3 regions of the Arthrobacter sp. SD1074B genome follow, and region 1 is predicted to be linked to each of the others. Evidence: riboswitches for the same ligand, from Rfam matches in the RefSeq annotation. Region 1 holds a riboswitch; each other region holds the start of a gene.

Region 1 (9,839 bases):
CCGGCGGCTGGATGATTCCCGCGGTGCTGGGCATGCTCATTATCCGCAAGCCCGGAGCGGCGCTCTTCTGCGAAACCGTCGCCGCCACCGGCGAGCTGATCATGGGCTCGCAGTACGGCGCCTCGGTACTGTTTTCCGGCTTCGTCCAGGGCCTGGGCGCCGAACTGATCTTCGCAGCGTTCCTGTACAAGCGGTTCAACCTGCCGGTGTCCCTGCTCGCCGGAGCCGGCGCGGGCCTGTTCTGCGGCCTGAACGACTCCTTCCTGCCCTGGGGCTGGAACATCGCGTACGAAACGGGTGACAAGCTCGCCTACATCATCTTCTGCGCCATCTCCGGAGCCGTAATTGCCGGCGGGCTGTCCTGGCTGGCCGCCCGCGGCCTGGCCAAGACCGGGGTGCTGGGCTCATTCGCCTCCCGCAAGGCAGCGTCGGAACCCGTGTTCTCCTGAGACCCGCACACGCATGAGAACTTCCGACGCCGTCCGGCCGGCCGCGGTCGCCGCCCGCGGCTGGGGCTGGCGGCACGCCGGCCGGCCCCGGCCCGCCGTGAGCGGCCTGGACCTGGACATCCGCCCGGGCGAGCGCGTGCTGCTGCTGGGCCCGTCCGGTGCAGGCAAGTCCACGCTGCTGCATGCCCTCGCCGGGGTGCTCGGGGACAGCACTGCTGCAGCGGCGTCCTCGGCAGCCGCCGCGGACGCCGAGGACTCGGACGAGACCGGCAGCCTGCTGATCGACGGCGTCCCGCCCCGCGCCCGGCGTGGCAGGGCGGGGCTGATGCAGCAGGACCCGGAGACCCAGGTGGTGCTGTCGCGGCTTGGCGACGACGTCGCCTTCGGAGCCGAAAACCTGTCCGTACCCCCGGCGGAGATCTGGCGCCGGGTGGCGGAGGCGCTCGATGACGTGGGGCTGGGCGGCCTGTCGCTGCAGCACCCGACGTCGGCGCTCTCCGGCGGGCAGAAGCAACGGCTGGCGCTCGCCGGGATCCTCGCGATGCGGCCGGGCCTGCTGCTGCTCGATGAGCCCACCGCCAACCTTGACCCGGCCGGTGTCCTGGAGGTCCGCGACGCCGTGGGACGGTGCCTGGACAAGACCGGGGCCACGCTGGTGGTGGTGGAGCACCGGGTTGCCGTCTGGAAAGACCTCGTGGACCGGATCGTCGTGCTCCAGCCCGGATCCGCCACGGACTCCGCCGTGCTGCTGGACGGGCCCCCGGACCTGGTCCTGGAGCAGGCACGGGACATCCTCATCGCCGCCGGCGTCTGGGTGCCCGGCCATGTGCCTGCCACCCGGGCCCGCACCGGGGGCGCCCTCGCGAGCGAGGGCGGCGGCTTCGCGCCGGGCCAACTGCTGCTGGCCGCCGAGGGGCTGGCCGTGTCGCGGGAACGGCCCCGCCGCACCGGTGTGCTGCGCGGGTTCCGCACTGTCCCGCCCGCGCCAGTGCAGTCCGGCATCACGGCGCAGGTCCGGGCCGGGCAGGCACTGACCATCACCGGCCCCAACGGGTCCGGGAAGTCAACCTTCGCCCTCACCCTGGCCGGACTGCTCGCCCCGGTGGCCGGTGCGGTCTCCGCCACGACCGAACTGAGCGCCGGCGCGGGCATCGATCCCTACAAGTGGAGGGCGCAGCAGTTGATCGCCAGGATCGGCACGGTGTTCCAGGAACCCGAGCACCAGTTCGTCACCGGCCGGGTGCTGGACGAGCTGATGTTCGGACCCCGCCAGCTGGGCCGCGGCGAAGAACGGGTCGACGAACTGCTGGAACGCCTCCGGCTGCGCGACCTGGTCGACGCCAACCCCTATACCCTCTCCGGCGGCGAAAAGCGGCGGCTCTCGGTCGCCACCGTGCTGGCCGCGCACCCGCAGGTGCTGGTGCTGGACGAGCCGACCTTCGGCCAGGACGCCAGCACCTGGGCGGAACTTGCCTCCTTCCTCTCCGAGCTCCTCGACGCCGGCACTGCCGTGGTCTCGGTGACCCACGACGCGGAATTCAGCGACGTCCTGGGCGGCACCGAGTTGAAACTCGGCGCACCGCGGCCCGGCGTGCCCGGCCGGACGAATCCGGGGGTGGCGGCGCCATGAGGGACACCCTGACACTGCCCGGGAACCGCGCAGTGTTGGCCCGGGCCAACCCGCTGGCCAAGTTCGCCGGCGTCGTGCTCATTACGGTCGTCCTGGCGCTGTCCATCGACTGGGTGTCCGCCTCCGTCGCGCTCGGTTTCGAACTCCTGCTGTTCCCGCTTGCCGGCCTGACCCTGGCCCTGCTCTGGCAGCGCGGCTGGCCGCTGATCCTCGCGGCGGCCGTGGGCGGCTGGAGCACCGCGATCCTGGCGCCGGACCACGGAAGGATACTGCTCGACGTCGGTGTCTGGTCCATCAGCGAGGGCTCGCTGCAGCTCGGGCTGGGCTTCCTGTTACGCGGCCTCGCGATCGCCTTGCCGGCGGTGCTGCTGATGAGCTGCACGGACCCGACGGACCTGGCCGACGCCCTGGCGCAGCAGGCAAGGTTGCCGCACCGGTTCGTGCTCGGCACCCTCGCCGCGATGCGCCTGGTGGGGCTCATGGCCGAGGAATGGCAGACCATCGGCATGGCCCGGCGGGCCCGCGGCGTCGGTTCGCACGGCAATCCGGCGCAGCGGCTGAGGGCCACGCTGGGGCAGAGCTTCGGGCTGCTGGTCCAGGCACTCCGGCGCGCCTCCCGGCTCGCGGTGACCATGGAAGCACGTGGCTTCGGCGGCGCGCCGCGGACCTGGGCACGGACGGCGACGTTCAGCCGGCTGGACGCGTGGGTGGTCCTCGGCGGCGTGCTGATCGCCGGCGCGGCGGTGGCGGCGGCGATCAGCGCCGGGACCTGGAATATGGTGTTCCTGGGCCAGCAGTAGAGGCCGGGCGCTGGCTTCTGCGTCGGCATCCCATGGGTGCGGTATCGCACGAAATGGATATTGTGTGAGCTTTAATGCAATTTTTAGCATCTACGGCGCTCAGATAGACCATCCATGATATTTATTGCTTATGACTCAACAGACTGCTGAATCCGTTGGCGCCGTGCTCCGGGACGCCCGCGGCGAGAAGGGCTGGACCCAGGGACAGCTTGCGGCCGAACTGGGAACCAGCCAGAGCGCCATTGCCCGGATGGAACAGGGCAAGCAGAACCTGAGCCTGAAAATGATCCAGCGGCTCGAAGCCATTTTCGGCCGGGCCATCGTCAAGGTCGGCCGGCCGCAGATGACCCACCTCAGGGTGGAGGGCGGCCGCACGCTCTCGGGCGCCGTGGACGTCAACAGCAGCAAGAACGCCGGCGTCGAGCTGCTGTGCGCGAGCCTGATTAACAGGGGCACCACCATCCTGCGCCGGCTCGCCCGGATCGAGGAGGTCAACCGGATCGTCGAGGTTCTGACCAGCATCGGCGTCGAATGCACCTGGCTGAACGCGAACGACCTGCAGATCCGTCGCCCGGCCGTGCTGGACCTTGATTCGATGGACGTCGAGGCCGCCCGCCGGACCCGGAGCGTGATCATGCTCCTGGGCCCGCTGCTCGATGAATCCGCCGAATACCGTCTGCCGTACGCCGGCGGCTGCGACCTCGGCACCCGCACCGTGGAGCCGCACATGCAGGCCCTGCGCCAGTTTGGCCTCAGCGTCGAGGCGAAGTCCGGCTTCTACAGCGTGCAGGCGCCGCCCGCGGACGGCGACGACCGTTCATTCGTCCTGAGCGAGCGCGGCGACACCGTGACTGAAAACGCCATCATGGCTGCCGCCCACCGCCGCGGCACCACCATCATCCGCAACGCCAGCCCGAATTACATGGTCCAGGACCTCTGCTTCTACCTGCAGATGCTGGGAGTGGAGATCGGCGGCGTGGGCACCACGACGTTGAAGATCGTCGGCCGCCCGTCAATCGACGCAGACATCGAGTACTTCCCGTCCGAGGACCCGATCGAGGCGATGAGCCTGATCACCGCCGGCATCGTGACCAACTCGGAAGTCACGATCCGCCGGGTCCCGATCGAGTTCATGGAAATCGAGCTGGCGACCCTTGAACAGATGGGCCAGCGGCTGGAGGTGTCCGCGGAGTATCTAGCCCGCAATGGCCGCACCCGGCTGGTGGACGTCACCACCAAGCCCTCCGAGCTGCGGGCACCCGCGGACAAAATCCACCCGATGCCTTTCCCCGGCCTGAACATCGACAACCTGCCGTTCTTCGCTGTCATTGCCGCCAACGCGCAGGGCCAGACGATGATCCACGACTGGGTGTACGAGAACCGGGCCATCTACCTGACCGAGTTGAACAAGCTGGGCGCGCAGGTCCAGCTGCTGGATCCGCACCGGATTTACGTCAATGGGCCCACCAAGTGGCGGGCCGCGGAAGTCGGCTGCCCGCCGGCCTTGCGCCCGGCCGCCTGCCTGCTGCTGGCCATGCTGGCCGCGCGCGGCGTCTCCGAGCTGCGTAACATCTACGTGATTGAGCGCGGCTACGAGGATCTGGCCGAGCGTCTCAACACCATCGGCGCCAGGATCGAATACTTCCAGGACTGAGTCGTCTGACCACCCTTTTGGGGTAGCGCTCCCGGGGCGGTGCTGGCGCACAATGGTTGCATGCGCACCTTCGGCGTCGAGGAGGAACTGCTGATCGTGGACCCCGTCAGCGGGGCGCCGCTGGCGCTGGCCGACGCGCTGCTGCGCGGGCTGAAGCCGGCCCCCGACGCCGGTCTCGTCCCCGACGCCGCACCCGCCCCCGACGCTGGCCGCGATCCGTACCACGACGATTCAGGTTTCAGTTTCGAGCTTAAGCTCGAGCAGATCGAGACGCAGACGGTGCCCTGCCTGGACCACGGCGGGCTGCTCCAGCAGATCCGGCAGTCCCGGGCGTTCACGGACCGGGCTGCGCGGACGCACGGCGCCCGGGTGGCGGCCCTGGCCACGTCGCCGCTGGCCTCCGCTACCCACACCACCCCCAACCCGCGGTATGCCACCATGCAGAAGCGGTTCGGCCTTACCGTGCAGGAGCAGCTGACCTGCGGGTTCCACGTCCACACCTTCATCGAATCCCCGCAGGAGGGCGTGGCCGTCCTCGACCGGATCCGGGACAAACTGGCGGTGTTGATCGCGCTCAGCGCCAATTCGCCGTTCTGGAACGGGGCGGAGACCGGCTTCGAAAGCTACCGCACCCAAGCCTGGAACCGTTGGCCGGCGGCCGGTCCCGCCATGATCTTTGGCAGCCTTCCGGTGTACCGGCGGGTGGTCACGCGGCTGCTGGAGAGCGGGGTGCTGTTTGACGAAGGCATGGTCTACTTCGATGCGCGGCTGGCCCGGCACCACCCCACCGTGGAGGTCAGGGTCGCGGATGTCTGCCTGCGCGCGGAGGACGCGGCGCTGATCGCGGTGCTGGTTCGAGCGCTGGTGGAGTCCGCCAGCCGGGAGTGGCGCGACGGCGTTGACCCGGCCCCGGTTCCGACGGTGCTGCTGAAAATGGCCGCCTGGCAGGCCAGCAACTGCGGGCTGCGCGGCGAGCTGCTGGACTTCGGCAGCTTCCGCCCCGCCCCAGCCGCCGAGGTGGTGCATGCGCTGGTGGACTTTGTGGCCCCCGTCCTGGAAGAGCAGGGCGAGCTGGAGCTGGCGCGCCGCGGCGTGGACAGGATCCTGGCGAACGGCACCGGGTCACAGCTGCAGCGCCAGGCGCTCTGCGCGCCCGGGCTGGACACGCCCCTCGACGGCGCCGGCCTGGCCGCCGTCGTCGCCCACGCCGTGCGCATCACAACGCACGGGGCGGAGGCCGAGGCGGCGGCGGACCCGGCCCCCGTGCTCTCGCGGGTGCGCCGGGACTAGCCGAGCCGGCGCTAAGCCAGCTTGAGTGCCTGACCGAGGTCGCGGATGAGGTCCTCGACGTCTTCCAAGCCCACCGACAGGCGGACGACGCCGTCGCTCAGACCGATCGCGGCCCGGCCGTCCGGCCCCATGGCACGGTGCGTCGTGGTGGCCGGATGGGTGATCAAGGACTTCGAATCGCCGAGGTTGTTGGAGATATCGATGATCCGCAGCGCATCCAGCAGTGCGAAGGCGGCCTCCTTGGCCGAGCGGCCGGGCGAGGGTGCCAGTTCGAACGTCAGGACGGTGCCGCCGGCCTTCATCTGCCTGGCGGCAAGCTCGTGCTGCGGGTGGGACGGCAGTAACGGGTACTTGACCCAGCTGACGGCGGACTGGGCCTCCAGCCATTCGGCCAGCCGCAGCGCCGAAGCGGAGGAGTGGTTCACCCGCAGCGCCATCGTCTCCAGGCCCTTGCTGAGCACCCAGGCGTTGAAGGCGGACAGGGCGGGGCCGGTGTGGCGCATGAGCTGCTTGACCGGGCCCTCAATGAACTCGCGGGTGCCGAGGATCGCGCCACCGAGCACCCGCCCCTGGCCGTCGATGTGTTTGGTGCCGGAATACACAACCACGTCCGCGCCGAGCTCCCCGCACCGCTGCAGCAGCGGAGTGGCGAAAACGTTGTCCACCACCACGGTCGCGCCGGCGGCGTGCGCCAGTTTGCTTACGGCGGCGATGTCGACGATTTCCTGCATCGGGTTCGACGGCGACTCGAAGAACACGGCCGTCGTCGGCACGGCCAGGGCCGAGCGCCACTGCTCAAGGTCGGGGCCGTCCACGAACACCGTCTCCACGCCCCAGCGCGGCAGGATCTCGTTGAGGATGACGAAGCAGGATCCGAAGAGCGAGCGGGCGGCGACCACGCGGTCACCTGCCCCCAGCAGCGCCCCCAGCGCGGTGAACACCGCGGACATGCCGGACGCCGTCGCGAAGCACGCCTCGGTTCCCTCCAGCAGCCGGAGCCGTTCCTGGAAGGTGGCCACCGAGGGGTTCCCGTAGCGCGAATACACGAATCGTTCGTCCTCGCCGGTGAAGGCGCGCTCTGCCGCAGCGGCGGATTCATAGACGAAGCCCGAGTTCAGGAAGATCGGTTCGGTGGTCTCCTGGAACCCGCTGCGGTCGAGTCCGCCGCGGACGGCCTGGGTGTCCGGGCTCCAGCCCTGGGCATCGGGATTGAAGCTCACTTAGTGCTTTCCGGGGTGGAGGGGGAGGCCGCGGTTCTTCCAGCCATTAATGGTCCGGCGGCCGGTCGGGCCGGGTTCGCCTTCGAAACCCTCAAGGACGTTGTAGGCGGTGAAGCCGGCCGCCGCGGCGGCGTCCGCGGCGGCGACCGAGCGGGCGCCGGAGCGGCACAGGAAGACGAGCTCGGCCGCCGGCGCCTGTTGCTGGAGTTGTTCCAGGAAGTGCGGGTTGGGCGCTCCGCCGGCCAACGTCCACTGGACGAACAGGGGGTCCTGCCGCTTTCCGGCGGCGGTGGGGGTGGCCGGGGTGCCGATCTGGGCCCATTCGCGCTCGGTGCGGACGTCCACCAGGACGGCGCCCGCCTCAAGCCTGGCCCATGCCTCCTCCGGGCTCAGGTCTCCGGCGTAGCTCATGCGTGGCCCTCGCCGTCGAACTCGACGACGTCCAGCTCATCCACCGCGTTGGCGACGGCGGCGTCCGCGCTCGCGATGGCGGCAGGCAGCACGACGGCCTGGGCCACGATCACGGTGCTGCCGTTGAAGGTCGCCGAGGGGCTGCCGTGCAGGACATAGCCCTCGGCCAGGGCGGCGGAGACCCGTTCGCAGAAGCTGCGGTCATCGGGCCCGGTGAACAGGCGGTAGGCCAGCCTCCCGTCGGCGGCCGGTCCGGGGACGGCGGAGGACGGGGCGGGGACTGTGGCGGGCACAGCAGGTGCGGACGCGTCGGGCACGACGGATCTCCTTACTTTCACGCTTGCAGCTCGAATTTCGATATGCCGAGTACTCACCTGAGGCACCCCGCCGCGAAAGGGAGGGTTGCCGACCGGCCAGTCAGGGCTTGGCGCCGGTTCTCATTACTCCCCAAAAACGTAGCACTTCCGGCGCTGGCGGCACCGGCGGCCCCGTCATGTTAAGTCACGCGGCCGCTGTGGCGGGCAGTTTCCAGCCACAGCGTGGGAGCGGGTAGCGCTGGCAGGAGCCCCAGTATTCGTGAGCATCCGGCGCAGTGCCTGCGGGACAGATTCGGGTAGTTCCTACTCGGGATATCCCTGGCGCCCTCGCCTTGACTGGGACGGGCATGACCGATGTGCCAGCAGATTTTCGATGGGATAACCAGCAATTTGCCCGGCGCTGCACTGTGGCACCGGCACGTCTACAAAGGAACTGGATTCTTATGGTCTCGATGCACGGCTTAATCTTTGCCTTCCTGGCCCCCCTTCCGGCTGGCGCGGTTCCCTGTGGCACTGGAACGGACCGCTTGTGAAGCCCCGCGTGCTCGTCACCGGCGCGGGCGGATCTGCCGGACGGGCCGTCGCGGCGCAGCTCAAAGCGCGGGGCATACCCGTACTGGGTACCGATATCCGCGAACTGCCGGCAGGGTCGGGAATCACCGCCGTCCGCGTTCTGGAGGCCTCGGATCCGGAGCTGGTCTCGGCGCTCCGCCGGCTGGTGGCCGCCGAAGACGTGAACGTTGTCATCCCTACCGTGAGTGACGAGCTGCCGCAGCTGGCGGCCTTCCGGCCCGCCTTCGGCCCCGACGTCCGCGTCATCATCGGCGAGCCGGGACCGGTGGCCCTCGCCCACGACAGGCTCTTTACCGCATGGCGGCTGCAATCGGCCGGGGTGGCCGTCCCGCGGTTCGGGGTCCCCCGGGATTTCTCCGGCCCTGAGGCCGCCATGGAAGCCCTTGGTGGACCGGTAGTCGTCCGCCCACGGGTCTCCTGCGGCGGCAGCGGCGTGTCTGTTGTCGACGGAGGCGCCGCGGTCGACTGGCACCGGCTGCCGGAAGGCCAGATCGTGCAGGAATTCATCCCGGGAACCGCTTACGGCCCGATGGTCTTCGGCACCCCGGTGCAGAACGCGGCCGCCCCGTTCGTCGTCGTGGTCGAAAAAACCGCACTGGCCGGGGGGAAGGCAGGAAACGCGGCGGCCGCCCGTCGGGTCGGAACCGGCGAGGACGTGGACGTGGGCAATGTGGCCATGGCCGCTGTCCGCGCGCTTGGGCTGACCGGCCCGGTTGACGTCGATGTCCGGCGGCGCGCCGACGGGACGCCGGTGGTGCTCGGCGTGACCGCCCGGTTCGGCAGGAACAGCGGGCTCGCCCCGGAAATGCTCGACGCCGTTTTAGGGGCTTTTGCCCTGCCATCGTTCAACCCGGCATCCTTCCGCCAGTTTCCAAGGGCGCACAGCAATGTCCTGGTATGAGGTCCGCGCTGCCATGCGCCGCCGTCGCGGGGTGCCAACCCTGCTGGACATGTGGCCGACCGTGTCGATCATTGTGCCGGCCTTCAACGAGGCGACCCGCATAGAGAACTGTGTGCGGTCCATCCAGCTCACCAGCTACGACCGGTACGAAGTGGTGCTGGTCGACGACGGCTCGGCCGACAACACGTTCGAATTGATGAAGGGCGTGGCCGCAGCCGATCTTCGAATCAAAGTTCTCAGCCAGGCCAACCTGGGCAGGGGCGCCGCCCTGACTCTGGGCTTACGGCACGCGGCAGGCGAGATCGTGATGTTCATGGATGCGGACCTGGTCCTTTCCCGGAACACCGTCAAACGGGTGCTCCAGGGCTTCGCGGACGAACGTACCGGCGCGGTCTTCGGCGACGCCCGGCCAGCCACGTTGAACCCGAAGCGGCCCCGGATACTAGCCTCCTTGGGCCGCGGTGCCGGGCTGCTCCGGAGAGCCGTTGCCGTGAGCGCCTGCCTGCCAGGCCGCGCCGGCAACATCAGAGCGGTATCCCGGACTGTGTTGGAGGAAATCGGTCCTGTCCCGCACGACCTGTGGGGCGGAGATCT
Region 2 (9,839 bases), 1.0 Mb from region 1:
GGTTGGCGGTGATGGCGGCGTGGGCGCCCTCGATGGTGTCCGTGCCCTCTTCACCGCCGAGAGTGGACGCGGCCAGCAGCAGCATGCCGATGTTGACGATACCGGCCACGGCCAGGGCCGCGACCACGTCCCAGCGCGTGGCCTTGACCAGCCGCGCCATCGCGTGCGGCGGGACGTGGAGATGGGGGTTTGGGCGGTGCCGGTCCCGGGAGAGCGCAGAGTGGACGTAGATGGCGTGCGGCATCACGGTCGCGCCGAGCATGCTCGCGGCCAGCAGCACCGTGTCCGGGCCCTGGAAGCCGGGCACAAGTCCGGCCACGACGCCGCCGGGATCGGGTGGGCTGATGAACAGTCCGGCCAGGAACCCGACGGTGATGATGCCGAGCAGGAAAATGATGACGAACTCGAAGGGCCGCTGCTGGTTCCGGCTCTGCACGGCGAGCAGTGCCATGGAAATGCCGCCGACGATCACGGCCCCAAGGGGCAGGGGGAGACCGAACAACAGGTACAGGGCGACGGCGCCGCCCACCACCTCGGCGAGGTCGGTCGCTGCCGCCACGATTTCAGCCTGGACCCAGAAAGCGCGGCGCCACACCGGCCGGAGCCGCTCGCCCAGGATCTCGGGAAGGCTTTTGCCGGTGACGATGCCGAGTTTGGCGGACTGGTACTGGACCAGCACCGCCATGACGTTGGCCGCGACGAGGACCCACACCAGCAGGTAGCCGTACTGTGCCCCGGCCGTGAGGTTGGCGGCGACATTGCCGGGATCCACGTAGGCGATGGCGGCCACGAACGCCGGGCCGAGCAGGCCCAGCAGGGCGCGGCGGCTGCCCCGGACCTTGCGGGCAGGCGGCGGCCCCGCGGGCCCGGGTTCGTGTCCGGTGACATCAAGCACTGCGGCTCCCAAAAGTTCCAGGATGCCTACAAAGAAAAGTTAGGCACACCGAAATAATAGGCGCGGCATGCCTTCAGTGCAATGCGCCAAACTCAGGCCCGGGCGGCACGCCAGCTTTGCGTCAGGTAGGGGAGCGGCAGGGGCTCGCCCGGAGTGCGCCCGAGGTGCTCGTGCAGATACCAGTCGAGGTTGCTGAGGACTTTGGCGCGGGTGGCCTCGGCCGCCCGCAGGTAGTAACTCCGGGACTTGGCCAGTTCCATGATGTCCTGGCTGGTGACGGGATCCTCCCAGCGGGTGAGGTGGCTCTGCAGCCCGCGGAATTCAGGTCCCAGCGGCGGTCTGAAGTCGGGCTTGTGGACGTCCCCGGCGTGCATAATGCGCGAAAGCCGGTGCACCCAGGGGACCGAGGTGTCGAGTTGGTTCCAGATCAGGCCGAGGATGCCGTGCGGGCGCAGGATCCGGGCGGCCTCGGTGCTGGCTAGCAGGGGATCGCACCAGTGCCACGCCTGGGCCACCGTGACCAGGTCGAAGGCTCCGGACGCCAGGCCGGTATGTTCGGCGGTGCCCTCGACGGCGGTGACGCCCGGCAGGGAGCGGCGCAGTTGTTCGAGCATGTCCGGGGATGGATCGACGGCCACGGTCCGGAGCCCCCGTTCGACGAGGAGCGCCGTGAACTTGCCGGTGCCCGCGCCCAGATCGGCGGCGTCCCGGGCCCCGGCGGGGATCAGCCAATCGGCCGAGTCCGCGGGGTAGCCCGGGCGGACCCGGTCGTAGTGCTCGCCGCCGTCCTGGAAGCTCTGGCCGAGCTCCTGCCGCCGCTGGTGGTGGAGTTTGGGGCCGCCGCGTGCCACGTGCGATCTCCTTCGGCAGCAATAGGTAAGTACCCTCCGAATTTACCGCACGCGGCCGGAGGCGGGGGCCTCCCGAGTCGGGCGCCGCCGGCCAGGCGGCGGACCGGCTAGTCGAGGGTGCAGGGGGCAGCGCCGGCGGTGCCCGGCGTGTTCGGTGCCCAGTGCGGGTAGCTGCGCGAGTCGTTGGCCGGCACCCAGCGGCCGGCGTCCACCACGTAGTCCCAGCCGAGGCCGCTCCGCCGCAGCTCCTGCAGCCCGGCAAGCAGCCGCTGGGCGTCGTCGAGCCGGGACCCGAGGCCGAAGCTGGCGCGGAGCGACCCGGCCGGCAGGCCCAGCCGCTTCAGCAGCGGATGGGCGCAGAACCGGCCATCGCGCAGGCCGATGCCGTGCTCAGCGGAGAGGTACGCGGCGACCAGGCCGGCGTCGTATCCGGCGACCGAGAAGTTCACGACGCCGATCGTCCCGGGTCCCTCTCCCCGGGCCGTGTCCTCGAAGATGTGGTGGACGCTCACACCCTCGATCCGCTGCAGCCCCTCCACCAGGAAGGAACGGATGGTGTCCTCGTGGGCGTGCCACTGCTTTTCGTCGAGCGCCTCGATCACCTGGCTGGCGCGGGCCAGCGCGGCGGCGCCCAGGACGTTGGGGGAGCCGCCCTCGTGGCGGGCCGGGCCGGTGGTCCAGCTGACCGTGTCCAGCCGCGCATCCCGCACGGCGCCGCCCCCGGCTAGGTGCGGGGTCCCGGCGTCGAGCCAGTCCGGCCGGCCCACCAGTACGCCGGCGCCGAACGGGGCGTAGAGCTTGTGGCCGGAGAAGGCGAGGTAGTCGACGTCGTCCGCGGCGATGTTGATGCGGCGGTGCGGGGCCAGCTGGGCGGCGTCGACGACAATCCGGGCGTCGAATTCGTGCGCCAGGGCTGCCAGCTCACGGATCGGCAGGATTTCGCCGGTGACGTTGGATGCGCCGGTGACGGCCAAGAGGCTCACGCCGCCGAGGGCGAGCTCGGCCCGGAGCCGCGCCACGGTGCCGGCCAGGGTGGCGGCGGCGACGACGCTCCGGTGCGGGACGTTCTGCCAGGGCAACAGGTTGGCGTGGTGTTCAATGTCGAGGTAAAGCACCTCGCCGGTGTGCTGGCCGCCGGCAACGGGCAGGCAGCCGGCCAGCAGGTTCAGCGAGTCGGTGGTGTTCCGGGTGAAGATCACCGAGTCGTCCGCGCGTCCGCCGACGAAGCCCCGGACGATGTTCCGGGCGTTCTCGTACACCGAGGTGCTGAGCTGGGAGGCGTAGCCGGCGCCGCGGTGCACGCTGGCGTAGTACGGCAGAATCTCGTTCAGGTAGGCGGACACCACGGACAGCGCCGGGGCCGAGGCGCCGTAGTCGAGGTTGGCGTAGCGGACCTCGCCGCCCTGGATCAGCGGGGCCAGGATCTCGGCGCCGGACACGGCGGACAGCGGCCGACGGGCGGCGTCGAAGTGTGCTCCGGAAAGCCCCGCGCTGGCGGTGGGGTGGGTAGGAATGGTGGCAGTCGTCATGGGACCTCGCTCAAAAAGGACCCCGCTCACAGGGGATCCGCGCTTGCCGCGTCCGCTCCGGACCGGCCAGGTCGTCACCCGGGGCACCCCGCCGCGAATGGAGGGTTGCCGGCCAGCAAACCGGGGTTTAGCGCTGGCACTCGTGACCTGGTTCGAGCCTAGGACATGGCCGTGCGCACCGAAAAGGCAAGCGGGAATGTGAAGCGTTGTGTTACGGACTGCCGTGGCCGGGCGGCTAGAGCAGGTCGTCCAGGCCCGGGTTGAGGCGTTTGAGGACCTCCGAGTGCAGGATGGAGTTGGTGGCCAGTGCGTTGCCGCCGAAGGGGCCGTCCTCACCCTCGAGTGAGGTGAAGCGGCCGCCGGCTTCCGTCACGATCGGTACCAGCGCGGCCATGTCATAGAGGTTGAGCTCGGGCTCGCAGGCGATGTCGACCGCGCCTTCGGCCACCAGGCAGTAGGACCAGAAGTCGCCGTACGCGCGGGTGCGCCAGACCTCCTCGGTGAGGCCCAGGAACTCGTCGAGGTTGCCACGCTGCTTCCAGCCGCCCAGGCTCGAGTAGGACAGCGACGCGTCGGCGAGCCGGGAGACGTTCGAGACTTTCAGCCGGGTGGCCGCGGCCAGGGAACGGCCAGTGTAGGCACCGGCGCCCTTGGCCGCCCACCAGCGTTTGCCCAGGGCGGGGGCGCTGACGACGCCGACCACGGGTTCGCCTTCGTCGACCAGGGCGATCAGGGTGGCCCACACCGGGACGCCCCGGACGAAGTTCTTGGTGCCGTCGATCGGGTCGATGATCCAGCGGCGCGAGCCGTGGCCGGAGCTGCCGAACTCCTCGCCGAGGACGGCATCGCGGGGCCGGGAACGGGACAGCTGCCCGCGGATGGCTTCCTCGGCGGCCTTGTCGGCATCGGTGACGGGAGTGAGGTCCGGCTTCGTCTCGATCCGAAGGTCGAGCGCCTTGAAGCGGTTCATGGTCTGGGAATCTACGGAATCTGCCAGTACATGGGCAAGGCGCAGGTCATCGTTGTAGCTCGAAGCGGGTTGGCTCATGCCTCCAAACTACCGCCAAAACGCGCCGCGGGCCGGGAGGCCACGTCTCCCCTGCCAGGAGGGCCTGCCACGAGCCCCAGCCAGGGGTGCTACTAGGAGACGCTGCCGAGCTCCTTGGTGTCCTGCGCTTCCAGCCGGGGATCCGTGCCGAGCAACCGGCGCAGCGAGGCGAGCCGGGCCGGGCCGGACGGGCCGGCGTGGCCGCCCTGCACCCAGGCGTCCACCCCGCAGTTGACGGCGGAGGCATCGTGCTTGCAGCCCCGCTCGCAGTCCTCGGTTCCCGGCGCCAGGTCCGGGAAGGAACGCAGGATCCGGTCCGGATCCACATGGGCCAGGCCGAAGGAGCGGATGCCGGGGGTGTCGATGATCCAGCTCCCGGGGGGCGCGTCGTTGACCTTCAGCGCCAGCGCGGAGGACGAGGTGTGCCGGCCGCGGCCGGTGACGGCGTTGACGCCACCGGTGGCACGTTCGGCACCGGTGAGCGCGTTCACCATGGTGGATTTGCCGACGCCGGAGTGGCCCAGCATGACGGTGACCTTTCCGTCCAGGTAGGCGCGCAGCTGTGAGACGGCGGCCTTGTCCAGCCGGGCGGACAAGCCGTCATCGGATCGGGCGTCGATGCCGGAGGCGGCCGAATCCGCCGTCTTGGAGATGATCACCGGGAAGTCGAGGTGCTGGTAGTTGGCGAGCAGTTCGGCGGGATCCTTGACGTCCGCCTTCGTCACGAGCAGCAGCGGCTCGATCCCGGCGTCGTAGGCGGCCACCAGGGCCCGGTCGATGAACCCGGTGCGCGGTTCCGGGTTCGCGGCGGCAACGACGACGACCAGTTGGTCGGCGTTGGCGACGACGGCGCGTTCGATCGGGTCCGTATCGTCCGCGCTGCGGCGCAGCAGGGTGCGGCGGTCCTGGATCTTGACCAGCCGCGCCAGCGTGTCAGGCTCGCCGCTGACGTCGCCGACGAGGGAGACGAAGTCCCCGGCAACGACGGGGTTGCGGCGCAGTTCCCGGGCGCGGGCTGCGATGATCTTCCGTTCCGTGCCGGTGCCTTCGGCGACGACGGCGGTGTAGCGTCCGCGGTCAACGGTGATGATGCGTCCGGTGACGGCGTCGTCGTGGCTGGGCCGGTCCTTGGTGCGGGGCCGGGTGCCCTTTTTGTTGGGCCGGATCCGGACGTCGGATTCGTCCCAGGAGTCAGTGCTGCGGGCCACCGGCGGCGTCCTTCCCGGCGGAGGCTCCTTGTGCCAGCATGGCATCCCAGAGCTGGGGAAAGTCGGGCATGGTCTTGGCTGTGGTGGCGATGTCCTCGACCTCGACGCCGGGGACGGCGAGGCCGAGAATGGCGCCGGCGGTGGCCATGCGGTGGTCGGCGTAGCTGTGCACGACGCCGCGGTGCAGCGGAGCCGGGCGGATGATGAGTCCGTCGGCGGTCTCTTCGGCGTCGCCGCCGAGCCGGTTGATCTCGGTCACCAGCGCCGCGAGCCGGTCCGTCTCGTGGCCGCGCAGGTGCGCGATGCCGGTGAGCCGTGAGGGCCCGGTGGCGAGCGCACAGAGCGCTGCGACAGTCGGCGCCAGCTCACTGGTCTCGTCAAAGTTGCCACCCTTGATCTCCGGGCCGCCGGTGACGGTCAGCGTGCCGTCGTCGACGGTAACCGTTGCCCCCATGGTGGCGAGGATGGCGCGCCAGAGGTCTCCCACCTGGGTGGTTTCGGCCGGCCAGTTGGGGATGCGCACGGTCCCACCGGTGGCAAGGGCGGCCGCGAGGAAGGGTCCGGCGTTGGAAAGATCCTGCTCGATCCGCAGGTCGAAGGCCCGGATCGGTCCGGGGGAGACGACCCAATGGTTCGGCACGGAGTCGTCAACCGCCACGCCCACGCCGCGCAGCACCGCGACCGTCATGTTGATGTGGTCCAGGCTGGGCACCGGCTTGCCTGAGTCTTCGCTGCTGCGGTGTTCCAGGTGGAGCCCCTCGCTAAAGCGCGCGCCGGCCAGCAGCAGGGCGGAGACGAACTGGGATGACGCGCTGGCGTCAATGACTAGGTGGCCGCCGCGGACGTCGCCCGTGCCGTGTACGGCGAAGGGCAACGACGACGCCGGTCCGCCGTCGGGCGCACTGACCGCCACACCAAGTCCGGTGAGCGCTTCGATGATGGTGCCCATCGGGCGTTTGCGGGCATGCGGATCGCCGTCGAAGCGGGACTCGCCGCGGCGCAGCGCGGCGACCGGAGGCACAAAGCGCATGACCGTGCCGGCCAGGCCGCAGTCAATTACGGCCTCGGTTGCGGTACCGCTGTCAGCAGCCAGGGCGATCGGCGTGATTTCCAGGTCCGGGCCGTAGGCTCCGTCGCCGGGCACCTCGGTAATGGTGGCCCCCAGCTGCCGCAGCGCCTCGATCATCAGGGCCGAGTCGCGGGAGTGCAGCGGGGTCCGCAGCCGGGAAGGGCCGTCGGCGAGGGCCGCCAGGACAAGGTAGCGGTTGGTCAGGGACTTCGACCCGGGCACCGTGACGGTGGCGTCGACCGGACGCTCCGCGAACGGCGCGCGCCAGTGCGGACCGCCGCCGGCCGGTAGAGAAGTGGCAGCCGCGGTGTGGGTGGTGCCAGTCATTGCCGTCTTATGCTCCGACGGCGTGGTCCACGGCCTTGCGGACCGCCTTGTCAGCCTTCTTCAGCTTCTTGCCCGTAGTCTTCCGCGCATCGGCCGCGAGGTGGGCCGTGGTCTTCCGGGCGTCGGCCGCGAGGTGCTCGGCACGCCAGGCCAGGCTCGGCTTGCCGGCGGTGTCCACGGACGCCAGCAGGACGCCGCCGGTGAGGGAAACGTTCTTCAGCAGCTGCTTGCGCCGGGCGTCGCGGCCCTGCTTGGAGGAGATATCCGCACTGCGCCATTCCACGAAGCCGTTCAGTGCCGAAATCACGGCCAGCACGGTCGCGGAGAGGCGGGAGGCCTTGCCGAGGGCCAGGCAGATGCCGGCGCCCACCTGCGTGCCGCCGATCACCCGGGCCAGGACCAGCTCGTTCGTCTGGAAGGGCAGGGATTCAGCTGCGCGGCGCAGCACGGGGGACAGCTGTGCCGCAGTGTCATCCGCGTTCCGTAGCTTGTCCATGCCTGCGAGCACGAAACTGGAGGCGAGCATGGGGCGGGCGAGAAAGCGGACAAAGGACATGAATTTCCTCCTGGATGAACGGACCGCGAACGCTGTGCGGGAGAACCGGTTCTAGTCTTGCACCTTTGCGGAATATTTGCCCGTTGTGCGGGGTTGTGCATGGCAGATTCCAGCCGAAGATCGGGCCGGAAAAACAAGGGCGAACGCAGCAGAGGAAGGCGGAGATTTGGTTCTGGTGAAAGAATCCGGGCTGCTGGAAGCAGCCCCCGCAGACCCGTGGGCCATGGCCTTCACGGGAACTTCGGGCACCCGCCGGAAGGTGACAGTAGACTTGAACGCAATGAGCACCATGGATCCGGCCGTTGCGGCCATGCACGAGGTCGCCGGAAACGACGACGCCCAACCCGCCAAGACAGGTACCGCCACTAGTGCGGCGGAAACCACAGTCGCGGATGACCCGGCCGCGGAGCGGGCTGCCGTGGAAACCGTAGCGGCGGACGGCACCGGCCAGCCGCTGGACACGGCCGCCGAGAGCACTGACGAGCGCCGCGTCCGCTTCGAGCGCGACGCAATGCAGTACGTGGACCAGCTGTACTCTGCCGCGATGCGGATGGCACGCAATCCCGCGGACGCCGAGGACCTGGTCCAGGAGGCGTACACGAAGGCCTTTTCCGCTTTCCACCAGTACAAGCCCGGAACGAACCTCAAGGCCTGGCTGTACCGGATCCTCACCAACACGTACATCAACCTGTACCGCAAGCGCCAGCGGGAGCCGCTGCAGTCCAACTCGGACACCATCGAGGACTGGCAGTTGGCCCGTGCCGGGTCGCACACGTCGACGGGGCTGCGCTCGGCCGAGGCTGAAGCGCTGGACCACCTGCCGGATTCGGACGTGAAGCGTGCCCTGCAGTCGATCCCGGAGGAATTCCGGCTGGCTGTCTACTTTGCCGACGTCGAGGGCTTCGCGTACAAGGAAATTTCGGACATCATGAACACCCCGATCGGGACCGTCATGTCCCGGCTGCACCGCGGCCGGAGAATGCTGCGGGACATGCTGGCCGACTACGCCGCCGAGCGGGGATTCAGGGCCGCGGGCGATCCCGCCGCGGCAGCAGAAAGCAACAATCAGGAGAACAGGAAATGAGCGACTGCCAGGGACTGGGCGACTGCGACGACACCAGGATGCAGCGCATCTACGAGTACCTCGACGGGGCCCTGACGCACGACGACATCGCCGAGATCAAGGACCACCTGGACGAGTGCCCGGAGTGCCACGAGCAGTATGACCTTGAGTGCGTCATCCGCGTTATGGTGAAGCGCTCCTGCACCGAGGCCGCGCCGGAGAACCTCAAGAATTCCATCCTGGACCGGATCCACTCGATCCGCCCGGCCGACGCCGACGCCTGAGCGACCCACCACAGCGACAGACGCCGGAACAGCGAAAGACCCCGGGAACCGTGAGGTTCCCGGGGTCTTTCACTTAAAGCTGTCAATCCAAGCCGTGGCTTAGGTGTTGGGGCGCTTACCGTGGTTCGCGCCGCCACGCTTACGGTCACGACGTTTACGTGCACGTTTGCTCATAGCTGGCCTCCTTAATCTTGGTACTCAAAAGAGCTGCCCTCAAGTCTCCCACATCGGCGGACCCGCCGCGAACCGGGAGCCCGCCGGCGGTACGGCTCAGCCCTCCAGTGAGTTCCGGATGGAGATCCGCGCCTGGTCCAGGACTGTTTTGACGGTTTCGAGGGTGACCGGGGTGATGGGGCTGGTCCCGGCGTGCCGGCGCAGCTCGATCCGGACGTCGTCCCGGAAGGACTGCACCAGCATCTCGGCCTCCCGCAGCCTGCGGTCACCGTCCTTGGAGTAGCGGGCACCGGCCGGGGAGGCGGCGCTGCGGGCGGTGGTGCGGGCTGCTTCGGCCGTGGCGGCCAGATCCGCGCGCAACCCCTGCATGTTCACCCGGATGTCCTGCCGCAGCTTGTCGGCGAGCCGGCGGACCGAGGCGGAAATGTCGTTTTCCACATCGGCCAGTTCCTCGCGGCGCCGGTTGAGTTCCACCAAACCGGCCGCGGTGATGCTGTAGTTGGTGCGCCGGCCCTCGCTGCGGGTGGCCACCAGCCCTTCCTCCTCCAGCTTGGCCAGCCGCGGATAGATGGTGCCGGCGCTGGGGGAGTAGGTGCCGCCGAAGCGGTCGCTGAGTGCCTTGATCAGCTCGTAGCCGTGCTTGGGGCCGGATTCCAGCAGGGCGAGCAGGTACAGCCGCAGCGCGCCGTGGGCAAAGACCGGGGGCATCAGAGGCCCGCTTCGGCTTCCGGGCCCGGCTGGCTGTGGAAGATGGAGGTTTTACCCGACACCGAGTTGGTCCGGACCAGCATCAGTTTGGCGTCGGGTCCTGCGATCGTCTGCACCGAGCCGCCCG
Region 3 (9,839 bases), 2.4 Mb from region 1:
CGACGGCGAACCCGGAGAGGCCGACGACGGCGGCGTAGCCGTCCGGCCGCTGCCGCAGCAGTGTGGTGGCCATGGCCATGCCCATCGAGAAGCCGAGCAGGGTGACCGAGGGGTGGTTCGCCCTGACCGAGTCGACCCAGTCCTGCACGTAGGCGGCGGCGTGCTTGACGGCATCGAGCGAATACTCAATGGATGCGGTCAGCGGGAACCACGTGAAGCCCGGCCCGGAAACCAGCGGGGCCCGCAGCGAGGCGACCACAAACTCCTCCGGCAGCATGTCCGCCAGGCTGAGCAGGTCCTGCTCATTGGCTCCGTAGCCGTGCAGCAGCACCAGCAGAGGCTTGCCGGCGCGCGCCTCCTCGGGCCGGGACCACAGGACAACGGGGGCGGGAAAGGCAGCAGGAAAAGACGGGGCTTCAGTCATGGCTCCATTCTTACAGTTACCTAGGAGTAACAAGGTACGGTGGCGCAGCTTCACGGGAACGGTGCAGGATATGAAGGTGAGCGAAACAGAAGCGATGGAGAATTACCCGGACCGGACCGTCAACCACCCCTGGACCCGCTACGTCGCCATGGGCGACTCCTTCACGGAAGGCATCGGCGATCCGGAACCGGCCAGCCCGGGCGGGCACCGCGGCTGGGCCGACCGGGTGGCCGAGGAACTGAGCCGCGGCCACGACGGTTTTGCCTACGCCAACCTCGCCGTCCGCGGCCGGCTGCTGCAGCAGATCGTGGACCAGCAACTGGCCCATTGCCTGTCGCTGAAGCCGGACCTGGTGACCCTGTCCGCGGGCGGGAACGACTTGATCCGGCCCGGCGGGGACCCCGATGTCCTCGCCGAGCGGCTGGACTCCGTGGTGCAGATCCTGAGCATGGGCGGCGCCACCGTGGTCCTGTTCAACGGCCCCGACACGGGCTCGTCGGTGCTGGGCCGGATCCGCAGCAAGGTGGCCATCTACAACGAGAACCTGCGCACCGTGGCGGCCCGGCACGACGCAGTCATCGCGGACATGTGGTCACTGCGGCAGCTCAACGACCCGCAGATGTGGGACGCCGACCGGCTGCACTTCTCGCCGCTGGGCCACCACACGATCGCGGCCATGGTGCTGGATTCGCTGAATGTGCAGCACACCCTGGAGCCCCTCTCCCCCAAGCCGCTGCCGCAGCGCAGCTGGCGGGAGGCCCGCACGGGGGATCTGATCTGGGCCCGGGAGCACTTTGTCCCGTGGGTGGTCCGCCGGCTCCGGCACCGATCCTCGGGCGACGGGATCACGGCCAAGCGCCCGCTGGCCGGACCGGTGTTCGGCCCCGGAGTGCCGCTCGGCTCGGGCGAGGGCCCGCCCGGCGCCGAGGACGCGCTGCGGCCCTGAACGGCCGGGACCGATGCCGGTCCCGGCACCCGGCCGGCGGCCCTCCAACCCTTTCGGCACCCGGGGCTGGCCCTGCGCGTTAAGCTGGGAAGACACCTTTTGAGAGGCCCGGTACCGTGAGTATTTTCTTTTGGATCATCCTGTTGTCCTTCCTGGTTCCGGCGGCGATGCGCCTGTACCGGAAATCCGTCCGCGGACGAAACCAGGACCCGGGCATGCCGGGCCGGTTCCCGGGACAGTTTCCCGGCCAGCAGAGCAACCAGCCCCGGGACGGTTTCACGCAGCGGGACTACTTCGGCGGATTCGGCCAGCTGGGCGCCCCGCAGCCCCCGGCCAACCAGCCGCCCGCGAACCCGCAGTACCCCGTCCCCTACGAGGACAGTCCGGAGTACCTGGACAACCCGCCGCAGCCCACCGGGCAGCAGTGGCAGCAGCCGTGGCAGCCGCCGGCCCGGGCCCAGGCCCCTGCTCCTTCGCCGGCCCCCGTCCCGGAGGTTCCGCCGGCGCCGTCGGGGCCCCAGGGCTACCGCGCACGCAAGCTCGCCGAGCTGGACCAGAAGTACAGCAACGGCGAGCTCGCCATGGAGGACTACATGGCCCAGCGCGCGGAGATCATGAAGGGTTAAGCACCGAAATAAGAGCAACGCGGGGCCACTTGCCGCCCATCATCGATGGGCCGCAAGTGACCCCGCGTTGCCGTTGTCGCGGAGGGTGCGGCAGCCCTAGTCGACCTGCGGGAAGCCGAGGTCGATCACCGAGGTGGACGGATCCGGCCAGCGGGTGGTGACCACCTTGCCGCGGGTGTAGAAGCGGATGCTTTCCGGTCCGTACATGTGCGTGTCGCCGAAGAGCGAGTTCTTCCAGCCGCCGAAGGAGAAGGTGCCCACCGGCACCGGGATCGGCACGTTGACGCCCACCATGCCGGCCTCGACGTCGAACTCGAACTGCCGGGCAGCGCCGCCGTCGCGGGTGAAGATCGCCACGCCGTTGCCGAACTCGTTGTCGTTGACCAGCTTCACGGCGTCGGCGTAGCTCTCAACGCGGACCACCGAGAGCACGGGGCCGAAGATCTCATCGTCGTAGACCTTCATACCCGGCTTGACGTGGTCGATCAGGCTGACGCCGATGAAGAAGCCGTTGGAGTCGAACTCCTGCTCCCGGCCGTCGACCACCACGGAGGCGCCCTCGTCCGCGGCGCCCGCCACATAGGAGGCGACCTTGTCGCGGTGCTCGGCCGTGATCAGCGGACCCATCTGGGAGGCCGGGTCCGTGCCGGGGCCGATCTTGAGAGTGGCCATCCGGGTCTTGATCGCGTCCACGAGCCCGTCCGCGATGTTCCCGACCGCCACCAGGACGCTGACAGCCATGCAGCGCTCGCCCGCGGAGCCGTAGGCGGCGGAGATGGCGGCGTCGGCGGCCATGTCCAAGTCCGCGTCCGGGAGCACCACCATGTGGTTCTTGGCCCCGCCGAGGGCCTGGACACGCTTGCCGTGGTCGGCGGCGCGCTTGTAGATGGACTGGGCAATCGGCGTCGAGCCAACAAAGCTGACAGCCTTCACGTCCGGGTGCTCAAGCAGCACGTCCACTGCTTCCTTGTCGCCGTGGACGACGTTGAGGACGCCGGCGGGCAGGCCTGCCTCGGCGAAGACCTGGGCGATGAGGACCGCGGAGGAGGGGTCCTTCTCGCTCGGCTTGAGCAGCACGGTGTTGCCGCAGGCCAGGGCGCTGCCGATCATCCACAGCGGCACCATGGCCGGGAAGTTGAACGGCGTGATGCAGGCGACGACGCCGACCGGCTGGCGGACGGAGTGGACGTCGACGCCGCCGGAGACCTGCTCGGAGCGTTCGCCCTTGAGCGCGTGGGACAGGCCGGTGGCGAACTCGATATTCTCCAGGCCGCGGGTGATCTCGCCCTCGGCGTCGGAGAGGACCTTGCCGTGTTCGCTGGTCAGCAGGGCGGCCAGCTCGGGCCGGCGCTGCATCAGCAATTCGCGGACCTTGAAGAAGATGGCGGTGCGCTTGGCCAGGCTGGTGGCGCGCCAGCCGGGCAGCGCGGCGCGGGCGGCGGCGACGGCTTCCTCAACGCGGGCGGCGGAGGCGAGGGCCACTTCCTTTTCCTGTTCGCCGGTGGCGGGGTTGAAGACAGGGCCGTAGCGTTCGGCGTCGGGCACCAGGGCGCCGTTGATGAAGTGCGGGATGCGTTCCATGGGGAGGATCTCTCTCTAAAAGGGTTTGGCTGCTAGTTGGCGGACTCGAACGAGCCGTCAACCAGCTTGACGATGGCGGAGCAGTCCGTGCCGGACTGGCCGCCGTCGATGAGCCGCTGGAAAAGCTGCTGGACGTGCTCGCCGATCTCCAGCGGCGTGCCGGTGTCCCGGGCGGCGCTGATGGCCAGGCCGATGTCCTTGTTGGCGAGCTCGGCGGTGAACGTCGGTGCGAAGTCGTTGTTCGAGGCGGCGGTGGGCACCACCCCGGCTACCGGGTACCAGGTGCGCAGCGCCCAGCTGTCACCGGAGGAGACGGAGGCGATGTCCCAAAAGACCTGCTTGTCCAGGCCGAGGCGGTCTGCGAGCACCGCGCCTTCTGCGGTGGACGCAAGGTTGATGAAGAGCATCAAGTTGTTGCAGATTTTGGCGGCCTGCCCGGTGGTGGCGCCGCCGGTGGGGATGGTATTTCCGGCCATCGGGCGGATGTATTCGGTGGCGTCGGCGACGGCGCCGGCTTCCCCGCCGATCATGAAGGTCAAGGTGGCGGCCTTGGCACCGCTCATGCCGCCCGAGACGGGCGCGTCGACAAAGCGGAAACCGGCCTCCGCGGCGGCGTCGTGCAGGGCCTGGGCCGAGGCGATATCGATAGTGGAGGAGTCCACCAGCAGGGTCTTCGTGTCGGCGTGCGCCAGGACGCCGTCTTCGCCCAGGTAGACGGCACGGGCATGTTCGCCCTTGGGGAGCATGGTGAAGACGACGTCGGCGCCATTGACTGCTTCAGCAATGCTGCCGGCGGGCTTGACTCCCCCGGCCTCGGCTGCCGCCACGGCCTCGGGGTTGAGGTCGAAGCCGCGGACCTCGTTTCCGGCTTTGGCGAGGTTCACGGACATGGACCCGCCCATGTTTCCCAGTCCAATCCAGGCGACAACTGCCATGGCGTAAGCTCCTTTGCTTTGCATTGTGTCCGGCGCAATTGCCGGAGGTTCCGTGTCAACCATCACACCCTGTTACAGTGCAATCAAGGGGAAAAAGTGAAGATGCCATGTGCAGCGATGCACATTGATCCGAAGAATGCGCTGCTACGAAAGGCCAACGGTGGACTTGAAACGGCTCCCCAGTCCGGACGACCTGCTGATCCTGCTGACGGTTGCCCGGCTCGGCCGGTTCAACGCTGTCGCGGAGACCCTGGGCACCACGCACACCACGATCTCGCGCCGGATCCTCGCCCTGGACAAGCAGCTGGGCGGACGGACGCTGGAACGCAGCCCGCACGGCTGGGAGCTCACCGAGCTTGGGTCCCAGGCGGTAACGGCCGCCGAGGCCATCGAGAACACCCTCGGGGCGCTGTCCGGCCGGATCGCGCGGACCGAGGACGTGCTCTCCGGCCTGGTCCGGATCAGCACCCCGGACGGCTTCGGCGCGGAATTCGTCGCCCCGGCCCTGGTACGGCTGCAGCAGGACCATCCGTTGCTGAACGTGGAGATGCTCAGCGCCACCCGCAAGGTCAGCCAAAACCGCTCCGGTGTGGACCTGGAGGTGGTGGTCGGCAATCTGGAGGTCAGCAACGCACAGACCATCTTCCTGTCCAACTACTTCCTGCGGCTATACGCCAGCCCGGAGTACGCGCGCGACCACGGGCTGCCCGAGACGCTCGACGACGTCCGGCAGCACGGCTTCGTCTCCTACGTGGAATCGGCACTGCAGGTCGCCGAACTCGGCCACCGCTCCACCCAGCTGCCGATGCCGCGGTCCAGCTTCCAGGCCACCAGCATTTTCGCCCAGCTTGAGGCCGTCCGCCGGGCCGCCGGGATCGGGTTGCTGCCCAACTTCCTCGTGGTCGGGAAGCCCGGGTTCCTGCCGGTGCTGCCGGACGACTTCCAGCGGCAGCTCCCGATCTGGGCCGTAGCCAGGGCGGAATCGCTGCGCTCCGCGCCGGTGCAGGCGGTAATGGCTGCGGTCCGGGCTGAGGTCGCCGAGCGCCAGGACGTGCTCGCCGGCTGATGGGGTTCGTTGCGGTTACGGCGGTCCCGCCTTAACGCACGCTGCCCGTGCCCGCAGGAATGCGGGCACGGGCAGCGTGGTAACGGTGGAGCTTACTTCTTTCCGGCGGCGAGCAGGTCGGCAGTTCCCTGGGCGTCGGCGGCGTCGACGTCGTGGAGCGAGATGCCCCGGGTTTCCTTCAGGAAGTAGACCGCCACCATGGTGACCAGGCAGGCGCCCAACAGGTAGATGGCCACCGGGGTGGAGGACTTGTACTGGCCCAGCAGCGAACTGGCGATGATCGGGGCAAGCGATCCGGCCACGATCGAGGTGACCTGGTAGCCCAGGGAAACACCGGAGTAGCGCATCCGGGTCGGGAACATCTCGGCCATGATGGCCGGCTGGCCGGCATACATCAGGGCGTGGAAGAGAAGGCCGATGGTGATGGCGGCCAGGATGATGAAGTCGTTCTTGGTGTCCATCATCGGGAAGGCGAAGAAGCCCCACGTTCCGCCGAGCACAGCGCCGGCCATGTAGACCGGCTTGCGGCCCAGGCGGTCGGACAGCCGGCCGACCATCGGCACCACGGAGAAGTGGATGGCGTGGGCGACGAGCAGCAGCAGCAGGATGCGCGAGGTGTCCGTCTGGACAACCACCTTCAGGTAGGTGATGGAGAAAGTGACCACGAGGTAGTACAGGACGTTTTCAGCGAAACGCAGGCCCATGGCGGTGAAGACTCCGCGGGGGTAGCGGCGGAAAACCTCGGCCACGCCGTAGCCTTTGTTCTCAACGACAACTTCCTTCTGGGCCTCGAGGAAGATCGGGGCGTCCTGGACCTTGGTGCGGATGTAGTAGCCAATGACCACGATGACGGCGGAGAGCCAGAACGCGATGCGCCAGCCCCAGCCCAGGAAGTCTGCGGAGGACAGTACCGATGACAGGATGAACAGCACGGCAGTGGCGAGCAGGTTGCCCATCGGGACCGCCGACTGCGGCCAGCTGGCCCAGAAGCCACGGGACTTGCTGGGGCTGTGCTCAGCGACGAGCAGGACGGCGCCGCCCCACTCACCGCCGACGGCGAAGCCCTGGGCGAAGCGCAGGAACACCAGCAGCGCCGGAGCCCAGTAGCCGATCTGCTGGAAGCTCGGCAGGCAGCCCATCAGGAAGGTGGACACGCCGACCAGGATGATGCTGAGTTGCAACAGCTGTTTGCGGCCGAACTTGTCGCCGAAGTGGCCAAAGACAATGCCGCCGATGGGGCGGGCAACGAAGCCCACCGCGTAGGTGAGGAACGCGGCGATGATGCCGTCCAGTTCCGTTCCGGAGTTGGGGAAGAACATCTTGCCAAAGACCAGCGTCGCCGCTGAGGCGTAGAGGAAGAATTCATACCACTCCACTACCGTGCCGGCCATCGAGGCGGCCACTACTTTCTTGAGACCCGAGGACTTGACGTCCGTCTCCTCTGCGCGCCTCGCGGCGGCGTTTTCCGTGCTCATGCGAACTCCTTCGATGTCGCCTTCGACACCCTGTGGACCATTGGGCTGACTAACGTGTGTGTGAGTTGGGACACACGGCGTCATTCTCCACGAGTATGGACTGCGGGCGGGCGAGGCTCAACGACCAATCGCGCAGAGGGCGTCTGCAAAAATGCACACAGCTCGGTCCCGGCTAGGCGAAGAAGTTGCCTCTGAGCTGCTCACTGAGCTGGCCGATTTCGGTCAGGAAGCCGTCGTGGCCGATCGGGGCTTCAATGAGGTGCACCGGCACCTCCCCCGGCAGGGCGCCGGCGAGTTCGCGGGACTGGGCCGGGAAGTACAAGCGGTCCGAGTCCACGGCCGCCACGAAGAATTCCGCGGTGGCCAGCGCAACAGCCTGTTCCAGGCTTCCCCGGCCGCGGCTGACGTCGTGGCTCATCAAAGCCTCGGTGATGGCGATGTAGCTGTTGGCATCGAAGCGGCGCACCAGCTTGTTGCCCTGGTGGTCCAGATAGCTCTCCACCTGGTAGCGGCCCCTGCCGGCCAGCGACCCGGCTTCCAGCGTGGCCTCGGCCGCCTGGGCCTTCCGGCCAAAGCGGCCGTCCAGCTCGGCGGCGGAACGGTAGGTGATGTGGGCGATCCGTCGGGCAAGGGCCAGGCCGGCGTCCGGTTCCGGGCCGCCGTAGTAGTCGCCGCCGTTGAAGTTGGGGTCCTGGCGGATCGCCAGGGTCTGGGCCTGGGCGAACGCGATCTGCTCGGCAGTGCTGCTGGCGCCTACCGAAATCACGGCGCAGCGCCGGACCCGGTCCGGGTAGCTGACCGCCCACTCGAGCGCACGTGCTCCCCCCAGCGAGCCGCCCAGCACGGCATACCAGCTGCTGATCCCCAGGGCGTCGGCGAGCCGCGCCTCGGCGGCAGTGCTGTCGCGGAGGGTGACCAGCGGGAAGCGCGAGCCCCAGGGCCGTCCGTCCGGGGCCGGCGTCGACGGTCCGGTGGAGCCGTAGCAGCCGCCGAGGATGTTGATCGACACCACGAAGTACTTGTCCGTGTCCACCGGGGCGCCCGGGCCGGCCAGCTGTTCCCACCAGCCCGGCTCCTCGCCGGCGCCGCGGGTGACGTGGGTGTCCCCGGTCAGGGCGTGCTCGATCAGCACGGCATTGGACGCGTCGGCGTTCAGCGTGCCCCAGGTCTCGTAGGCGAGGGTGACCTCCGGCAGGGTGGCGCCGGATTCAAGGGCCAGCGAACCGATGGGGAGGTACTGCACCGTCCCATCGGGAACAGCGGAGGTTTTGCTTTCGGGGACACCTGTACGGGTGACGGCAATCGTCATGTGAGGACCTAACTTCGCGCTTGCCCGCCGTCAGCTGACCGGCAGGCCAGGTCTTCACCCGGGGCACCCCGCCGCAAATGGAGGGTTGCCGGCCAGCAAGCCGGGGCTGTCACTGGCACTCATGACCTGCCTCGATTCTACGAAACCTGGCGGCGCAAGCGCGAAGATTGTGACGGCTGTGTGACCTCAGGCGTTTTTGGCTGCCCGGAAGCCGGCGTCGAGGTCCGCGATGATGTCGTCGATGTGTTCGAGTCCCACCGAGAGCCGGACCAGGCCGGGGTTGACGCCGGCCACGGTCTGCTGTTCCGGCGAGAGCTGGCTGTGCGTGGTCGACGCCGGGTGGATGACCAGGGACCGCACGTCGCCGATGTTCGCCACGTGCGAGTGCAGCTCGAGGGCGTCGACGAAACGCTTGCCGGCCTCCGCTCCCCCGGCCAGGTTGAAGGAAACGACGGCGCCGGTACCCTTCGGACCGTACTTGCGGCCACGCTCGTACCAGGGGCTGGAGGGCAGCCCGGCGTAGGCGACGGATTCGACGTCGGCCCTGGCCTCCAGCCATTCGGCGACCCTGAGGGCGTTGGCGACGTGCCGTTCCATCCGCAGGCTCAGTGTCTCGATGCCCTGGGCGATCAGGAAAGCGTTGAACGGCGAGACGGCGGAGCCGAGGTCGCGCAGCAGCTGGACCCGGGCCTTGAGGATGAAGGAGAGGTTGGCGCCCAGCGCCCCGTCCGCCCCGAGGTCCCGGGCGTAGACCAGGCCGTTGTAGGTGGGGTCCGGGGTGTTGAAGCCAGGGAAGCGCTCCGGGTCCTTGCCGAAGTCGAAGTTGCCGGAGTCGACAATCACGCCGGCGATCGCGGTGCCGTGCCCGCCGAGGTACTTGGTGGCCGAGTGGACCACAATGTCGGCACCCCACTCGATCGGCCGGATCAGGAACGGGGTGGAGAGCGTGTTGTCCACGATCAGCGGCACCCCGGCCCGGTGCGCCACTTCCGCGACGCCCTCGATGTCCAGCACGTCCTGCCGGGGGTTGGACACGACCTCGCCGAAGAACAGCTTGGTATTCGGCTGCACGGCATCGCGCCACTGCTCCAGGTCGTCCGGATCCGCGACGAAGGTCACCGAGATGCCGAATTTCTTCAGCGTGTGGGCCAGCAGGTTGTACGTGCCGCCATAGAGGCTGGGGCTGGCCACCACATGGTCCCCGGCCTCGGCGATGTTGAGGATCGCCAAGGTTTCGGCGGCCTGCCCGGAGCTGAGCAGGAGCGCCCCGAGGCCGCCCTCGAGGCTGGCAACCCGCTGCTCCACCGCGTCCTGGGTGGGGTTGCCGATCCGGGTGTAGATGGGGGCGAGCTCGGCGAGCGCGAAGCGGTTGGCGGCGCTTTCCGCGCTGGGGAAGACGAACGACGTCGTCTGGTAGATCGGCAGCGACCGCGCGCCGGTCGCGGAATCCGGCTCCTGGCCGGCGTGGATCTGGCGG

Evidence for each region. Region 1 has a riboswitch for S-adenosylmethionine ahead of ACUYM2_RS17030 (DUF1737 domain-containing protein). Riboswitches for the same ligand answer to the same signal wherever they lie in the genome.
Region 2: linked by a shared signal. The riboswitch ahead of ACUYM2_RS12155 (aminotransferase class V-fold PLP-dependent enzyme) and the one ahead of ACUYM2_RS17030 (DUF1737 domain-containing protein) in region 1 are both predicted to bind S-adenosylmethionine.
Region 3: linked by a shared signal. The riboswitch ahead of metX (homoserine O-acetyltransferase MetX) and the one ahead of ACUYM2_RS17030 (DUF1737 domain-containing protein) in region 1 are both predicted to bind S-adenosylmethionine.

Annotation. Positions count from the first base shown of each region.
Region 1 covers NZ_JBRAZT010000001.1:3,647,082-3,656,920, reverse strand. The annotation lists gene ACUYM2_RS17065 (ECF transporter S component) at 1-449, shown strand, start outside; gene ACUYM2_RS17060 (ABC transporter ATP-binding protein) at 463-2,079, shown strand; gene ACUYM2_RS17055 (energy-coupling factor transporter transmembrane component T family protein) at 2,076-2,879, shown strand; gene ACUYM2_RS17050 (UDP-N-acetylglucosamine 1-carboxyvinyltransferase) at 3,010-4,533, shown strand; gene ACUYM2_RS17045 (glutamate--cysteine ligase 2) at 4,594-5,823, shown strand; gene ACUYM2_RS17040 (O-succinylhomoserine sulfhydrylase) at 5,835-7,043, opposite strand; gene ACUYM2_RS17035 (rhodanese-like domain-containing protein) at 7,044-7,454, opposite strand; gene ACUYM2_RS17030 (DUF1737 domain-containing protein) at 7,451-7,747, opposite strand; SAM riboswitch class IV at 7,786-7,899, opposite strand; gene ACUYM2_RS17025 (ATP-grasp domain-containing protein) at 8,301-9,245, shown strand; gene ACUYM2_RS17020 (glycosyltransferase family 2 protein) at 9,232-9,839, shown strand, end outside.
Region 2 covers NZ_JBRAZT010000001.1:2,640,277-2,650,115, reverse strand. The annotation lists gene ACUYM2_RS12165 (Nramp family divalent metal transporter) at 1-895, opposite strand, end outside; gene ACUYM2_RS12160 (class I SAM-dependent methyltransferase) at 988-1,746, opposite strand; gene ACUYM2_RS12155 (aminotransferase class V-fold PLP-dependent enzyme) at 1,854-3,275, opposite strand; SAM riboswitch class IV at 3,310-3,423, opposite strand; gene hisN (histidinol-phosphatase) at 3,511-4,323, opposite strand; gene rsgA (ribosome small subunit-dependent GTPase A) at 4,416-5,531, opposite strand; gene aroA (3-phosphoshikimate 1-carboxyvinyltransferase) at 5,515-6,927, opposite strand; gene ACUYM2_RS12135 (DoxX family protein) at 6,935-7,483, opposite strand; gene ACUYM2_RS12130 (sigma-70 family RNA polymerase sigma factor) at 7,764-8,567, shown strand; gene rsrA (mycothiol system anti-sigma-R factor) at 8,564-8,830, shown strand; gene ACUYM2_RS12120 (50S ribosomal protein bL37) at 8,930-9,004, opposite strand; gene ACUYM2_RS12115 (PadR family transcriptional regulator) at 9,101-9,712, opposite strand; gene ACUYM2_RS12110 (DUF4097 family beta strand repeat-containing protein) at 9,712-9,839, opposite strand, start outside.
Region 3 covers NZ_JBRAZT010000001.1:1,252,590-1,262,428, reverse strand. The annotation lists gene ACUYM2_RS05850 (alpha/beta hydrolase) at 1-424, opposite strand, end outside; gene ACUYM2_RS05845 (SGNH/GDSL hydrolase family protein) at 495-1,370, shown strand; gene ACUYM2_RS05840 (hypothetical protein) at 1,487-1,996, shown strand; gene ACUYM2_RS05835 (CoA-acylating methylmalonate-semialdehyde dehydrogenase) at 2,093-3,577, opposite strand; gene mmsB (3-hydroxyisobutyrate dehydrogenase) at 3,610-4,512, opposite strand; gene ACUYM2_RS05825 (LysR family transcriptional regulator) at 4,679-5,578, shown strand; gene ACUYM2_RS05820 (MFS transporter) at 5,671-7,053, opposite strand; gene metX (homoserine O-acetyltransferase MetX) at 7,226-8,362, opposite strand; SAM riboswitch class IV at 8,374-8,489, opposite strand; gene ACUYM2_RS05810 (bifunctional o-acetylhomoserine/o-acetylserine sulfhydrylase) at 8,549-9,839, opposite strand, start outside.